Regions from separate parts of the Streptomyces viridosporus T7A genome, predicted to be linked through region 1. Evidence: riboswitches for the same ligand, from Rfam matches in the RefSeq annotation. Region 1 holds a riboswitch; each other region holds the start of a gene.
What was found. A riboswitch is a leader RNA that binds a small molecule or an ion and turns the genes downstream of it on or off. The one in region 1 is predicted to bind cyclic di-AMP.
Positions count from the first base shown of each region.

Region 2: another riboswitch for cyclic di-AMP. It lies ahead of CP969_RS07290 (C40 family peptidase); the one in region 1 lies ahead of CP969_RS23645 (C40 family peptidase).
Region 3: another riboswitch for cyclic di-AMP. It lies ahead of CP969_RS28020 (M23 family metallopeptidase); the one in region 1 lies ahead of CP969_RS23645 (C40 family peptidase).

Region 1 is NZ_CP023700.1:5,068,826-5,074,008, forward strand. It holds gene CP969_RS23630 (C40 family peptidase) at 1-812, opposite strand, end outside; gene CP969_RS23635 (hypothetical protein) at 1,282-1,635, shown strand; gene CP969_RS23640 (tellurite resistance/C4-dicarboxylate transporter family protein) at 1,613-2,614, opposite strand; gene CP969_RS23645 (C40 family peptidase) at 2,700-3,887, opposite strand; cyclic di-AMP (ydaO/yuaA leader) riboswitch at 3,895-4,052, opposite strand; gene pcrA (DNA helicase PcrA) at 4,329-5,183, shown strand, end outside.
Region 2 is NZ_CP023700.1:1,549,908-1,555,090, reverse strand. It holds gene CP969_RS07310 (8-amino-7-oxononanoate synthase) at 1-833, shown strand, start outside; gene CP969_RS07305 (DUF397 domain-containing protein) at 994-1,218, opposite strand; gene CP969_RS07300 (helix-turn-helix domain-containing protein) at 1,228-2,088, opposite strand; gene CP969_RS07295 (ATP-binding protein) at 2,300-2,785, shown strand; gene CP969_RS07290 (C40 family peptidase) at 3,190-3,663, opposite strand; cyclic di-AMP (ydaO/yuaA leader) riboswitch at 3,667-3,870, opposite strand; gene CP969_RS07285 (hypothetical protein) at 4,206-4,514, opposite strand; gene CP969_RS07280 (ATP-dependent Clp protease proteolytic subunit) at 4,522-5,157, opposite strand.
Region 3 is NZ_CP023700.1:6,070,712-6,075,894, forward strand. It holds gene CP969_RS28015 (M16 family metallopeptidase) at 1-984, shown strand, start outside; cyclic di-AMP (ydaO/yuaA leader) riboswitch at 1,186-1,351, shown strand; gene CP969_RS28020 (M23 family metallopeptidase) at 1,364-2,137, shown strand; gene CP969_RS28025 (GntR family transcriptional regulator) at 2,357-3,061, shown strand; gene CP969_RS28030 (HPr family phosphocarrier protein) at 3,292-3,573, opposite strand; gene CP969_RS28040 (bifunctional acetate--CoA ligase family protein/GNAT family N-acetyltransferase) at 3,753-5,183, shown strand, end outside.

The DNA.
Region 1 (5,183 bases):
AGGCCCGAGCAGTCGAAGGCGTTCGGACCGGCCGCGCCCCAGACGTAAGGGCTGCCGATCTTCCGGTAGGCGTAGGAGACGGCCTTCGCCGCGCGGGGACCGGGTGCCCGGGAGGTGAGGGAGCCGGGAGCCGCCAGGCCGTTCCCGGGGTCCGCCGGAGCGTGTGCGGCGCGGTCCGTCCCGTCGGCGAGCGCCGCGCGTTGTCCGGGCGTCAGCCGGGACAGCAGAGCGCGTGCGGCATCCAGCTTTCCGGTGATCGTCCTCCTGTGCCGTTTCAGTTCGGCCTGCCGGGAGGCCAGGGACGCCAGCTCGACGCGTGCGGCCCCGCGCAGCCGCTCGATCTCCCGGAGCTGGGCGCGGACGCGCCCCACCGCCGCCTTCTGACGGCTGCCCGCGCGCTCGGCGAGCGCGGCGCGGTCCAGGTGACCGTCGGGGGCCGGGGAGAGGACGAGTTGCAGGACCGGGTCGAGGCCGCCGCCGCGGTACTGCGCCGCCGCGGCCGACCCCAGCGCTTCGCGGGCCGCGTTGAGCCGGGCCTGCCTGCGGGCCGCCTCGTCCTGCAGAGCGCGCAGCCGCCGCCCGGCCGACCGGGCCTCCTCCCGCGCGCCGTTGTACTGCTCGGTGGCGACCTCCGCCTCCCGGTACAGCTCGGCCACCTCGGCCCGGACCCGGTCCGGCGCCGGCCGCGGCTCGGCGTGTGCCGGCCCCTCGAAGCCGGCCGCGGCGGCCGCGCCGGCCAGAACGAGGGCGGCGGCCGTCCGGGCCGCGGTGCCGCCCGCCGGGCGCGGTCTTTCCATGCGGTGCGCTGCCACCCGGGGTCCCGTCCTCTCCGACGACCGCCTGGTCCGTGCGTACGGCCACCGTGCGCGGGACGGGGCCGGCCCGGCGGGTCCGGCGGCGGGGCGGCGCGCTGGGGGAGCAGCCCGCCGCCGGACCCTTTCGGCGCGGGTGTCCGGCCGCCGTCCCTGGTCCGGACGGCGTGGGAGCCGGTCACCTGGTCGAGGACGCTAGACCCGCCCGCGCGGCCCCGGTGACGGGTTGTGCGGAAGTGGCGCGAGCGGACCGGCAGGTGACCGTAAGTGACCGCGTTCCCCTCCCGGCGCCGTCCTCTTCACGCAGAGCGATGACCGATGTGCCGAATGCGGGAAGGGGAGGAGGACCGTGGTGCTATGCGGTGCGTGCGTGGGGCGGGCCACCGTCCTGACCTGGCACGCCGCGTCGTGCCGGTGCCGGTCGGGCCGGTGTCGGACGGTGCCGCGGGCCTGACTAGGCTCCGGACTCATGGACGTACTCATCCACCTCTTCGTCGGTCTGCACATCATCGGCATCGCGTCGCTGCTCGGCGGCTTCCTCACCCAGATGAAGGCGATGGGCGAGGGCACCGCCCGCTTCACTCCGGCAATGCTGCACGGCGCGCTGACGATGCTGGTCACCGGTGTCGCCCTGGTCGGCCTCAACGAGGCCCAGGACCACTCGGTGAACCACATGAAGATCGGGGTGAAGCTGGCCCTGCTGATCGTGATCCTCGGCCTGGTCTACGTGAAGCGGGACGAGGAGAAGGTGGACAAGGGCATGTTCGGCCTCGTCGGGCTGCTGACCACGGCGAACATCTTCATCGCCGTGCTGTGGACCTGACGCCGTCCCGTACGGGCGCGGACGTGATCGCGGACCGCGCGGCGGCGACCGCTCCGACGCCGACCGCCAGCCAGGCGGCGACCGCGACCCACACCAGCACGTGCCCCAGGCCCTCGAGCCACGGCAGGCCGACCGCGGTGGCCGCCGACAGCGTCGCCGCCGCGGTCATGCCCAGGGGGAACACGGTCGCCCAGCGCCGCGTGTCGTAGCGCGGCCGCGGCCACACGATCTCGGCGATCAGCAGCACGGCGTACCAGGCCAGGTCGAGCAGGACCAGGGCCACGGTCGTGAAGCGCAGGACGCCGCTGTCGTCCTCGTTCCACAGGTACAGCCGCGCGCTGTCGGCCGCGAGCAGCTTCGCGCCGGCGAGCGCCGAGATGGCGAGCGCCCCGCCCGCGACCCAGTGGTCGCCCGCTCCCCCGGCCACCTGCCACGGGTCGAAGAGGAACAGGGCGAGGACGTAGAGCACCAGCCCGAACCAGAACAGCACCAGCGCCACGCGCGCGAGCCAGGCCGCCGACTCGGCCGCGGCGAGCGCCGCGCCCAGCACGGCGAGCCCCTGGGTGGCCACGCAGCCCAGGAACACCGATCCCGGCATACGGGGCCGCCGGCGCCGTGCGACCAGGACGAGCAGCACCGGCCAGAGCACCGCCGCCAGGACCAGCAGCGCCCCGGCGAGGGCGAGCCGGCCCAGCGCGGCGAAGCCGGTGCCCAGCACGGCCGTGGCCGCGACGGCGGTCAGCGCACCGGGTGTCCCCGCCTCCGACACCCACCGCGCCCGGTCCCGCAGCAGTCGCAGGACGAACTCCGCGGCCAGTCCGAGCCAGGCGGCGCAGGCGAGCACCAGGACGATCCGGGAGAGGAGCCCGCGCCCCGCCAGGTGCAGGGCCACCGACACGGTGCCGGTCGCCATCACGGCGGCACCGGCCGCCGGCGGACGCTGCGCCCACCAGGCGCGGAGGGAGGAGAGACCGGGCATGCGCAGATGCTAGAAGCCCACCGGGCGGCCACCGCACCGCCATGCGCGTGGAGCGGCGCGGAAGAACACCGCGCGGCGCCGCCGGTCAGGCCGGGCGCACGACGCTGTGGATCGAGGACTCGCCGTCGTAGTAGATCGACTCCTCCCGGACGTACGTGCCGGGCTTGGGGGCGTGGATCATCTTGCCGTTGCCGACGTAGAGGCCCACGTGGGTGACGTCGTCGTAGAAGAAGACGAGGTCACCGGGGCGCGCCTGGGACACGGGGACCCTCGTGCCGGCGTTCACCTGGTCGTAGGTGGTGCGGGGGAGGGTGACGCCGGCGGCCTTCCAGGCGGCCTGGGTGAGGCCGGAGCAGTCGTAGGAGCCCGGGCCGGTGGCGCCCCAGACGTACGGCTTGCCGATCTGCGCGCGGGCGAAGGAGAGGGCCTTCTCTGCCTCGGCGGTGTACGAGGAGCCGGCCGACGACGAGGGCGAGGCGGTCGAACCGGAGGACCCGGACGCGTCCGGGGTGCCGCTCTCCCGCTGAGCCGCCGCCTCCCGGGCCTCCTCCTGGGCCCTCTGCTGCTCCGCCTGCTGCCGGGCCAGCTCGGCGGCCTTGCGGGTGGCCTCCTCCTGCTTCCTCCTCTCGATCTCCGCGAGCCGCGCCTTCTCCTCGGCGGTCAGCTTCGACAGCAGTTCGCGCGCGTCCGCGAGCTTCTTCTGGACGGTCGCCTTGGCCGTCTTCAGCTCGTTCTGCGACTCGGTGAGCGTCTCGAGGCTCTCGGCGGCCTCCCGGCGCTTCTTCATCGTCTCGGACTGCTGCGTGACGTAGGCGTCGACCGCTTCCTTCTGGCGGCCGGTCATCCGGTCCATCAGCTGGTTCTGGTCGAAGAAGTCCTGCGGCGAGTCCGCGAGCAGGAAGGTCGCGGTGTCGGGGACGCCGGCGCCGGTCCGGTACTGGGCGGCGGCGTAGGACCCCAGCTCCTCCCGCGCCTCGTTGAGCTTCTGGGCGCGCTGGGCCACGTCGTCGAGGAGGGTGTCGACGCGCTTGCGCTGCTTCGCGGTCTTCTCCTTGGCCGCGTTGTACTTCTCGGTCGCCGACTCCGCCTGGCGGTAGAGGGCGTCGACCTTCTTCTCGACCTCCTCCAGACTCGGCTTCCCGTCGTCCGAGGGGGCGGCGTTCGCCGTCTGGGACAACAGGGCCACGGAGGTCAGGGCCGCCGTGGCGAGGGCGGGGGTCCGTATGCCTGCCACGCGCGTGCCGGGGGTGCGCGACTTGCGGTGCGACGCCAAGGGAGGCGACTCCTTCCAGTGCTCCGCCTACCGGGTTAGCTGTCGGGTTCGGGCGGGTGCTTCGGAAGGGTTGCCCTACGGCCGCTCCGCGAGGGAGTGGGCCGATTCACCCCAAGGTCTCGGTTGGGTCCCCGGCTCCGGCCGCCGCGGGGGCGGTGCCGGACTCGGCGGAGGCCGCGCGGCCCGGCGAGGTTCGCCGGTGGGGGTCGAGCGGCCTGCCCGCACCGTAGCCAACTCGTGTGGCGCCTGTGAAGGTTGACGGGTGATATGCCCGATACGTTTTCGTGACCTTGCGCGCCGTGTGACCCAGGGTGAGACGGCGGTTCTGAAGCGTGCGCGGGGCGCGGCGGCCGGGACGGCGTGCCGGCGGTCCCGGGAACCTCGGGGATGTTCCCCGGGTGGCCGCGGGCTACCGGTGAGGCGGCCTAGACTCGGAGAGCGATGAGCAGCCTCTTTGACGAAAGCTTCCTGGCCGACCTCCAGGCCCAGCAGGGCCCCGAGGACGAGCCCCCGCCGCCGCCCGAGGACGAGCACGTACCGGAGCCCGTTCCGGACGACCTGTTCGGCGGGAGGTTCGACGTGCCTCCGGAGCGGGAGGCGTACTACCGCGACGGCGCCCCGCGCCCGGCGCTGGACTCCGCCGCCCTCCTGGAGGGGCTGAACGACAACCAGCGCGCCGCCGTCGTGCACTCCGGCTCGCCGCTGCTCATCGTGGCCGGCGCCGGCTCCGGCAAGACCCGTGTGCTCACGCACCGCATCGCGTACCTGCTCGCCGAGCGGGGCGTCCATCCCGGCCAGATCCTCGCGATCACCTTCACCAACAAGGCCGCCGGCGAGATGAAGGAGCGCGTCGAGCAGCTCGTCGGGCCGCGCGCGAACGCGATGTGGGTGATGACCTTCCACAGCGCGTGCGTGCGCATCCTGCGCCGCGAGAGCAAGAAGCTCGGCTTCACCTCGTCGTTCTCGATCTACGACGCCGCCGACTCCAAGCGCCTGATGGCCCTGGTCTGCCGCGACCTGGACCTCGACCCCAAGCGCTTCCCGCCCAAGTCCTTCAGCGCCAAGATCAGCAACCTGAAGAACGAGCTGGTCGACGAGGAGGACTTCGCCGCCCGGGCCGCGGACGGCTTCGAGAAGACCCTCGCCCAGGCCTACGCCCTGTACCAGTCGCGGCTGCGCGAGGCGAACGCCCTGGACTTCGACGACCTGATCATGACGACGGTCAACCTGCTCCGCGCCTTCCCGGACGTCGCCGAGCACTACCGCCGCCGCTTCCGTCATGTTCTCGTCGACGAG
Region 2 (5,183 bases), 3.5 Mb from region 1:
ACGCGGCCAACCTCGCCGCGGTCACCGCGCTGGCCCCGCACGGCTCCCTGATCGTCTCCGACGCGGGCAACCACGCCTCGCTCATCGACGGTTGCCGGCTGGCCCGCGGTACGACACAGGTCGCCGCGCACGCCGACCCCGACGCGGTGCGCAAGGCGCTGGGCGCGCACGACGGACCCGCCGTGGCGGTGTCCGACACGGTGTTCTCGGTGGACGGGGACGCCGCCCCGCTCACCGCGCTGGCCGAGGCGTGCCGGGAGCACGGCGCGGGTCTGGTGCTCGACGACGCCCACGGCCTCGGCGTGCTGGGCGACGGCGGCCGGGGCGCCCCGCACGCGGCGGGGCTCGCGGGCGCCGAGGACGTCGTCGTGACGGTCACGCTGTCCAAGTCGCTCGGCAGCCAGGGCGGAGCGGTGCTCGGCCCGGCCCGGGTGATCGAGCACCTGGTCAACGCGGCACGGACGTTCATCTTCGACACGGGTCTGGCCCCCGCGGCGGCGGGGGCGGCCCTCGCGGCGCTGCGGCTGCTGCGCCGCGAACCCGGGCGCGCGGCACGGGCGGGCGAGGTGGCGCGCGAGCTGCACACCCGGCTGACGACCGCGGGCCTGGAAGCGGTGCGGCCGCACGCCGCGGTCGTCTCCGTGCGCGCTCCCTCCCCGGAGCAGGCCGTGCGATGGGCGGCCGACTGCCGGGCGGCCGGCCTGTCCGTGGGCTGCTTCCGTCCTCCTTCCGTGCCCGACGGCATCTCACGGCTCAGGCTGACCGCCCGCGCGGACCTGTCCGGGGCGGAGATCGAACGCGCTGTACGGGTGATCGGCGAAACGCGGCCATGAGTCGGCGTGGCACGGCCGTGCGTCGCCCGATGAGGGGATCGTCGGTCGAATGGTCGGTCGAGTGGTCGGTCGAGTGGTCGGGCGGACTACGGGTCGGATCGGTCGGGTGCTGTCCGGTTCAGCAGGTCCCTCCGGACGGACGGGTCGGTCCGGTCGGTGGTCAGCGGACCGCGGTCACGAACTCCGTCCAGCTGCCGGGGGAGAAGAGCAGCACGGGCCCGGCCGGAGTCTTGGAGTCGCGCACGGCGAGCAGTCCGGCCAGGGGGCCGGAGGCCGGCCGGGCCGTCTCGACGCAGTTGTTCGCGCCCGTGCTGTAACTGCTGCGCAGCCACCGCACACCGTGCGGGTCGAAACCGGAAGGAAGGGTCCGAGGCGGTGCAGGCATCGTGCCTCCTTACGCGCCGGCGGCTGTACCGGCGATGAAATCCAACGAGTCCTCGGGTGAAAGGGCGTGGATCGAAAGGGCGTTGAAGGCCTCCGAGTAGGCCCGGAGGTCTTCTTTCCGCTCCAGGTGGAGGCTACTCGTCAAGTGGTCGAGAACAACCACGTCCAGATCAGAAGTGCGCAAAAATGAGAAAATGACGAAAGGGCCGGTGACACCGATGTGCGCCCCCGCGCTGAACGGCAGGACCTGCAACCGCACCTGGGGCAGCCGGGCCGCCTCGACCAGCCGCGCCAGCTGGCGGGTCATCACGCCGGGGCCCCCGACCTCCCGGCGCAGCACCGCCTCGTCCAGGACCGCGCTCAACTCCAGCGGAGGGTCCGCCCGCAGCACGTCCTGCCGGGCCAACCGCACCTCCACCAGGGCGTCCAGCCGCTCCTCCGAAGCGCCCTCCAGCGCGGCCTGGGTCACCGCCCGCGCGTACTCCGGCGTCTGCAGCAGCCCGGGGATCACCGTGGTCTCCAGGGTGCGCATCGCGCTCGCCTGGGACTCCAGGCTGATGAAGTCCCGGTAGGTCGGCGGCAGGACGCCGCGGTAGGCGTGCCACCAGTGGTGACGGCCGTCGCCGTCACCGGAACCCGACAGCATCAGCAGCAGTTCCCGCAGCTGCGGATCGGTCACGCCGTAGGCGTCGAGCAGCGAGCGGACATCGGCCGGTTTCACTCCGCTCGTGCCGGTCTCGATGCGGCTCACCTTCGACTGGTGCCAGCCCACCAGCCGGGCCGCCTCGCCGCTGGTGAGCCCCGCCGAAGCGCGCAGCGTGCGCAGTTCGGCGCCCAGTTTCCGGCGGCGCACCGCGGGACCGTGCTGCATGGACTCTCCTTACTCCTTCCGAGCCGCCCGGATACGGTCTTCCGTCGCAGGGTTCACCGCTTCGGGCGACAGATATATGCATATCTTGGTGGATCGCCGCCCCGCGCCGTGCGGTGATGGCACTCTGGCGGCGAAGCACCAGTGCGGGACCGTACTCGAACCATCCCCTCCGTGTCGGACTGCGCTCCCGTGGGAAAGGGACGACATCGCCATGGCAGACCATCTGGAAGCATCCGTCACTCTGCCGAGCGATCCCGCCTCGGTCTCCGCGGCCCGTGCCCATGTGAGGGACGTGCTGGCGGAGTGGGGCATGCCGGCGGACGCGGACGTGTCCGACACCGTCCGGCTGATCGTCTCCGAACTCGCCACCAACGCCGTGCAGCACACCTTCGGGCAGTCGCCCACCTTCACGGTGGACATGGTCCTCGACCGCGACGAGCGGCTGCACGTCGGTGTCACCGACAGCCATCCGCGTTTCCCCAAACGGCTGCCCGCCGCGGTGCAGCAGGACAACGGCCGCGGACTGGTCATCATCCGCTGCCTGACCGCGGAATGCGGGGGGAGGCTCAGAATCCGCCCCACGCGTGAGGGGGGCAAGACCGTCTCCGTCGAACTGCCGTGGACCCTGCCTCCCGCCGCGGAACCCACCGCGGAGCCTGCCGCGGAGCCGGTCACGACGGGTCGGCAGGAACCGTAGGGGCCGTCACGGCGAGGGGACGGTCGGCGAGGTGCCGGCGCAAGGGCCCGGACGGGCCGCGGCCGATCCGGCGGGGCCACACGGCGCCGTGGGCCGGTGTTCCGCCCCGGAGGCACCGGTTGTGTGGTTCCGGGATCGTGCGCCGCGCCGTGCCGGGCGAGCCGGGGCGTGAGGTGAACGCGAGCGGCAGCGGGAAGGCGAGGAGGATCCGTACGCCCGCCCGGGTGACCCGCGGTTCTGGAACGGCCCGGCGAAGTCTCGGCCGGCTCGTCGCGGCGGGGTCCCGTCGCGTGCGGGGGCGATGCCGGCCCGTACGGTGACGGGCGAGGTGACGGGCGACCGGCTGAGGCCGCGTCACGCCCGGTGGGGCGGCGGTGCGTCGGGGCACCGCCGCCCCCGGCGGATCACTTGACCCGGCCGTACCAGACGCTGCTGGTCCAGATCTTCTGCAGGCGCACCACGTCCCCGGTCTTCGGGGCGTGCCAGATCTTGCCGTTGCCCGCGTAGATGCCGACGTGGTAGATGCTGCGGCCCGAGTGGAAGAACACCAGGTCACCGGCCTTGCGGTTCTTGGCGGAGATGTGGCTCGTCTTGTTGTACTGCTGTGCGGCGGTGCGCGGCAGTGTCTTGCCCGCCTTCTTGAACGAGTACAGGGTGAGCCCGGAGCAGTCGAACCGGGACGGTCCGGTGGCGCCCCACTGGTACGGCGCTCCCTTCTTGGAAGCGGCGACGTTCAGAGCCTTGGTGGCCGTGCTCGCGGCGGCCGCGTCCGAGGCGGCTCCCGGGACCACGATCGAGCCGCCCACGGCGGCCAGGGTGAGGGCCGAGGCCGTGCCGGCCCGGGCCATGAGAGACGGGACACGATTGAGCGCAGTCATGCGCAACCCTTCGTCAGCCGCCTGTGAAGGATGACCTGTCGGATTCGGGCTGGCGAAGTGGCCCGGCCGCACACGTGCGGCTTCACCCCAAGGGCTGCTCGGAACTGGCGTTCCGGCGACCCGTCGTGCTTGGGTCCTCCACTCCTGCCGATCCACTCCTTGTCGACCGGTCATCCGGGCGGCGGCAGGATTCGGCGTCCGCCCGGATCGCCCCGCCGCGGCGGCGGGGTCTTGTCGTCAGTCAGGGATCTTGTCCCATGCCCGGCCCGAAATCCCAACTGAACCGGGGATTTGTGTTGTTACTCACCACTCATCCGTTCGGGTGGACAGTCTCCTGTTCGGTTCGCTGTCAAGAGCCCCGAAAGGCCTCGGACCAGCGTCGGAATGCTCAATTCCGCCCACTGGCCCCGCGTGTTGCGCAACTTCGGCGCCCCGAAAAAAGCAGGTGCATCTACGCCGGATGGGGGTAAGCCGTTTGGTCCGTTTCGGCTCCGGTCCGGACGCGCCCTCGCCGGGGACGGCCGCCCGGACCGGGGTGGGCGTCAACTGCCCGGGGTCGGCGGCAGGATGAGCCGGGCCGTGCGCCGTTCGCCGTCCAGCACCCGCAGGGCCCGGCCCAGCGTGGCGGAGTGCAGTTCGGTCTCGCCGCGCCGGTGCATCACGGTCAGCGCGTCGCGCAGCGCGACGGCCTTGCCGACCAGTGCCTGCGCGGCGCGCAGGCCGCGGTAGGTGTCACCGTCCGAGGCGGGGTTGATGCGGCCGAGCAGGTCGACGACCTCGAGGTAACGGTCGATCAACTCGGCCTCCGCGCGGGTCAGCGCGGGCAGCGGAGGGAGTTCCGGGGGCAGCATCGACGGCTCACCTCGCGTCGTCGGCGGGGTGCCCGCCCCTGCGGTCGGGCACGATCCGGTCCGCCAGGCCGTGGTCCACCGCCGCCCGTGCGTCGAGGACAGTGTCCCGCTCGAGGTCCGCCCGGGCCTGCTCCGGGGTGCGGCCCGCGTGCCGGACGAGCATGTCCTCCATCCGGGACCGGATGCGGCCCAGCTCCTCGGCCCGGGCCGCGAGGTCGCTCGCCCGGCCCTCCAGCGGCCCGGACGGATCGGGCTGACGGAGCACCAGGCGGGCGCCGGGCAGCACGCACCGCTTGCCCGGGGTGCCGGCGGCGAGCAGCAGCGCGGCGGTCCCCTCGGCCCGGCCGAGGCAGACCGTCTCCACGTCGCAGGAGACGAAGCGCAGCGTGTCGTAGATCGTCGACATGGCGTGGAACGAGCCGCCCGGGGAGTTGACGTAGAGCGAGATGTCCCGGTCCGGGGCCCGGTGCTCCAGGTACAGGAACTGGGCCATCACGTCGTTCGCGGAGGTCTCGTCGATCGGGGTGCCGAGAAGGACGATCCGCTCCTGGAGCAGCTTGGCGTACGGATCCGTCGTCCGGTGCCCGGACGCCGTGCGTTCGGTGAGCTCGGGCAGGACGTGGCGGGCGGACGGTCGGGTCATGCGAACCCCTCCTGTGGCAGGGCGCG
Region 3 (5,183 bases), 1.0 Mb from region 1:
GAGCGGCTGGTCCGCAACCGCCTCGACGAGATCCCGCACGAGCTGGCCAACCCCGCCCGCCGGGCCGCCAAGGAACTCTCCAAGGAGCTGTTCCCGGCGAGTTCGCGCATGTCGCGCCCGCGCCAGGGCACCGAGGAGACGGTCGCCGGCATCGACTCCGCGGCCGTGCGCGCCTTCTACGAGAAGCACGTCCGGCCCGCCACGGCGACCGCGGTGGTCGTCGGCGACTTCACCGGGATCGACCTGGACGCGCTGCTCGGTGACACGCTCGGAGCCTGGACGGGCTCCCCGGCCCGGCCCCGGCCCGTTCCGCCGGTGGTCGCGGACGACACCGGCCGGGTCGTGATCGTGGACCGTCCGGGCGCCGTCCAGACGCAGTTGCTGATCGGCCGGGTCGGTCCGGACCGGCACGACCGCGTGTGGCCCGCACAGGTGCTCGGCACGTACTGCCTCGGCGGCACCCTCACCTCCCGCCTGGACCGCGTCCTGCGCGAGGAGAAGGGCTACACCTACGGCGTCCGGGCCTTCGGGCAGGTCCTCCGGTCCACCGCACCCTCCTCCTCCGGAGGGGCCGCCGGCGCCGCGATGCTCGCCATCAGCGGCTCCGTCGACACGCCGAACACCGGGCCCGCCCTGCAGGACCTGTGGACGGTGCTGCGCACGCTCGCCGCGGAGGGACTCACCGACGAGGAGCGGGACGTCGCCGTGCAGAACCTGGTGGGCGTGGCACCGCTCAAGTACGAGACCGCCGCGGCCGTCGCGAGCACCCTGGCCGACCAGGTCGAGCAGCAGCTGCCCGACGACTACCAGGCCGAGCTGTACCGGCAGCTCGCCGCGACCGGCACCGTGGAGGCGACCGCCGCGGTCGTCAACGCCTTCCCGGTGGACCGTCTGGTGACCGTCCTCGTCGGCGACGCGGCGCAGATCAGGACGTCCGTGGAGGCCCTCGGGATCGGTGACGTCGCCGTGGTGACGGCCGAGTAGGCGGCCGCGGAGGACGCGCACGCGCGGGGCCCTGGTGACCCACGGGTCACCAGGGCCCCCTTATGCCCGAATTGGGGTGGAGGTTGCCCATCTGCCCTGTGGGATGCGCTACAAAACCCGGGTTCCGGTTGGGAATTGAAAGCCCGCCCGCTTAGCGTCTTCCGGGCTGTTCGTCGGGCAGTGCGCCGCACCCGCGGCACCGGGCAGCCATCGCCGAATCCCCTGCGGCGCGAGCCGGGGGGAGCCGGGGACCCGCATGCAGTCCCTGGGGTGAATCGGACGCCCGCGCGTGTCGCGAGGGGGTCCGTAGGAGACCTTCCTGCTCCGAACCCGTCAGCTAACCCGGTAGGCGAGAGGGAAGGAAAGGACCAGCCTGCACATGGCGTTCACCCGCGCCACCGGGAAGCACCGTCGTCCCCGCCGGATCGAGCGCGGCACCGCCCGCGCGGCGGGCGTCGCGGCCCTCACCACCACCGGCGTCGTCGGCTCCTTCGCGGCCCCCGCGCTCGCCGCCGAACCCGCCGCCGCGCAGACCGGCCTCACCCCCGTCATCACCCTGGGCGACGAGGTCGCCGCCCAGGTCGACGCCCAGGCGGCCGCCCAGCACGAGGCCGCCCGGGAGGCCGCCGAGACCGCCGCGCGGAAGGCGGCCGAGGAGGCCGCGCGCGAGAAGGCGGCCGAGGCGGCCGAGGAGGCCCGCGCGGAGGAGGAGCGCGCCGCGCGGGAGGCCGAGCGCGCACGCCTCAACACCTTCGTCTCCCCGATCCCCGGCTCCTACGTCTCGACCGGCTACAAGAGCGGTGGCGCCGTCTGGTCCTCCGGCAGCCACACGGGCGTCGACTTCCACGCCGCGAGCGGCACCCCCGTCCAGTCGGTCGGCATGGGCACCGTCGTGGAGGCCGGCTGGGGCGGCGCGTACGGCAACCAGGTCGTCATCAAGATGCACGACGGCACGTACACCCAGTACGGTCACCTGTCGTCCATCGGGGTCTCGGTGGGACAGCAGGTCACCGCGGGGCAGCGGATCGGCCTGTCCGGCGCCACCGGCAACGTCACGGGCGCGCACCTGCACTTCGAGGCCCGTACCGGCGCCGAGTACGGATCCGACCTGGACCCCGTCGCCTACCTCCGCGCGCACGGCGTGAACCTCTGACGCGCGTCCGCCTCCGGCACGGAGTGCGCCCCCGCTTCCCGGCCCCGGCTTCCGAGCCGGGGCTTTCGGCGTCGCTAGGGAAGGGGCGACCGAAAAACAAGCATGGATTCCGGCCCGGCATCGGAAATTCCCGCCGACTGCAATAGAGTCACGTGCAATGGAGTCACGGAACGCACGTCAATCGTCGGCGTGTCACGGGAATTGATCCGGAGGTCGGTCATGCGCATTCCCGCGCACTCGGTGTGCACGGCGATCCGGGACGACATCGTCGCGGGTGTCCTCGGGCGCGGCAGCCGGCTCACGGAGGAAGTGCTCGCCCGCCGTTACGGCGTCTCCCGCGTCCCCGTCCGGGAGGCCCTGCGCACGCTGGAGGCCGAGGGCTTCGTGGTGACCCGGCGGCACGCGGGCGCGTGCGTCGCGGAGCCCACCGAGCAGGAGGCCGCCGACCTGCTGGAGATGCGCCTGCTCCTCGAGCCGCTCGGCGCCCTCCGCGCGGCCCAGCGCCGCACCGGGGCCCACGTGAAGGTGCTGCGCGGTCTGGTCCGCCTGGGGCAGGAGCGCGCCCGCCGGGGCGCCGGCGACGACCTGCGCTCCCTGGGCGGCTGGTTCCACGAGACGCTCGCCCAGGCCTCCGGCAGCCCGGCGCTGGCCTCGACGCTGACCCAACTGCGGCACAAGATCGCCTGGCTGTACGCCGTCGAGGGACCCGCCGACCCGGTGGAGCACTGGACGGAGCACGGCGCGATCGCGGACGCCGTGGCACGCGGCGACGGCGAGCGCGCGCGGGCCGTCACGGCGCTGCACGCCGAGCGCGCGACCGCCGCGCACCGCCTGCGCTCCGCCTCCGGCGCCGACCGGACGGACCGCGCGGAGCGTGTGAGGAACTCGCAACATCCCGTAAACACGCCGAGCCTGCGCGCTTAACACAAAGGCCGTATAAAAAGAGAAGGAATCGGCGAGGGATTTGTTCCGCTGCCCTTTTCCGAGGGTGCGGAGAATGCGCGGCCACCTCTCCCGCGGCCGTGCCCTCCGGGGTTTCCGAATGCCCGTGAAGAAAAGCGGAGGCGGAAACGGGGCCGCCGGTCCGGAAGGGAAACGACGGAGCCGCGCCGCCCGGAACGGACGACGCGGCTCCGCCGCTGTCGGGCACTCGCTCAGACGGTCTCGGGGAGTTCCTCGAGACCCTCGGCGACCAGCTTCGCCAGACGGTCCAGGGCGGCGTCCGCGCCCTCCGCCTCGGAAGCCAGGACGATCTCCTCGCCGCCCTGGGCGCCCAGGCCCAGAACGGCCAGCATGGAGGCGGCGTTGACGGGGTCGCCCCCGGCCTTGGCGATCGTCACCGGGACGCCTGCGGCCGTGGCGGCCCGGACGAAGATGGAGGCGGGGCGGGCGTGGAGGCCCTCGGCCCAGCCGACGTTGACGCGGCGCTCAGCCATGTGTTGCTGCCCTTCAGTTTTCAAGGTTGTCTAGACCAGTTTCCCATACCGTGAAGCATGCCGGGAGTGGCACCTGCTCCCGCTCCCGGGTGGGTTCCGGACCGCGGCCTCGGTCCGGTGCGTCGCCCTCCACAGACTGCCTCGCGCCGTTGCCGTGCGCGAGCCGTACTCTGGGGCCCATGCAGACCACGTCGGACCGGCACGAGTACCCCGCCCACTGGGAGGCCGACGTGGTGCTGCGCGACGGCGGCACCGCGCGCATCCGCCCCATCACCGTCGATGACGCCGAGCGCCTGGTCAGCTTCTACGAGCAGGTGTCGGACGAGTCGAAGTACTACCGCTTCTTCGCGCCCTACCCGCGTCTGTCCGCCAAGGACGTCCACCGCTTCACGCACCACGACTTCGTGGACCGGGTGGGACTCGCCGCCACCGTGGGCGGCGAGTTCATCGCCACCGTACGCTACGACCGGATCGGCGCCGACGGGGCGCCCGCCTCCGCGTCGGCCGACGAGGCCGAGGTCGCCTTCCTCGTGCAGGACGCCCACCAGGGCCGGGGCGTCGCCTCCGCCCTGCTCGAACACATCGGCGCCGTCGCGCGGGAGCGCGGCATCCGCCGGTTCGCCGCCGAGGTGCTGCCCGCCAACACCAAGATGATCAAGGTGTTCACCGACGCCGGGTACACCCAGAAGCGCAGCTTCGAGGACGGCGTCGTCCGCCTGGAGCTCGACCTCGAACCCACCGACCGCTCCCTGGCCGTGCAGTACGCGCGCGAGCAGCGCGCCGAGGCGCGCTCCGTGCAGCGGCTGCTCGCCCCCGGGGCGGTGGCCGTCATCGGCGCCGGCCGCACCCCCGGCGGCGTGGGACGCAGCATCCTCGACAACATCCGGGACGCCGGGTTCACCGGCCGCCTGTACGCCGTGAACGGGGCCCTGCCGGAAGGGCGGAAGGAGCTCGACGGGGTGCCCGCCTTCCGCTCGGTGCGCCAGGTCGACGGCCCCGTCGACCTGGCGGTCGTCGCGGTGCCCGCCGAGCGCGTCCCCGAGGTGGTCGCCGAGTGCGGCGAGCACGGCGTGCAGGGGCTCGTGGTCGTCTCCGCCGGCTACGCCGAGTCCGGCCCCGACGGCCGGGAACGCCAGCGCGCCCTGGTGCGGCAGGCGCGCACGTACGGCATGCGGATCATCGGTCCGAACTCCTTCGGCGTCGTCAACACGTCCCCCGACGTACGGCTGAACGCCTCGCTCGCCCCCGAGATGCCCCGCCCCGGCCGGATCGGGCTGTTCGCCCAGTCCGGCGCCATCGGCGTCGCCCTGCTGTCGCGCCTGCACCGGCGCGGCGGAGGCGTCACCGGCGTCACGGGCGTGTCCACTTTCGTGTCGTCCGGCAACCGCGCCGACGTCTCCGGCAACGACCTCCTGCAGTACTGGTACGAGGACCCCGACACCGACGTCGTCCTCATGTACCTGGAGTCCATCGGAAACCCCCGCAAGTTCACCCGCCTCGCCCGCCGGACCGCGGCGGCGAAGCCCCTGGTCGTGGTCCAGGGCGCACGCCACGGAGCCGGGCCGCGGGGGCACGCGGTACGGGCGACCCGGCTGCCGCACGCGACGGTG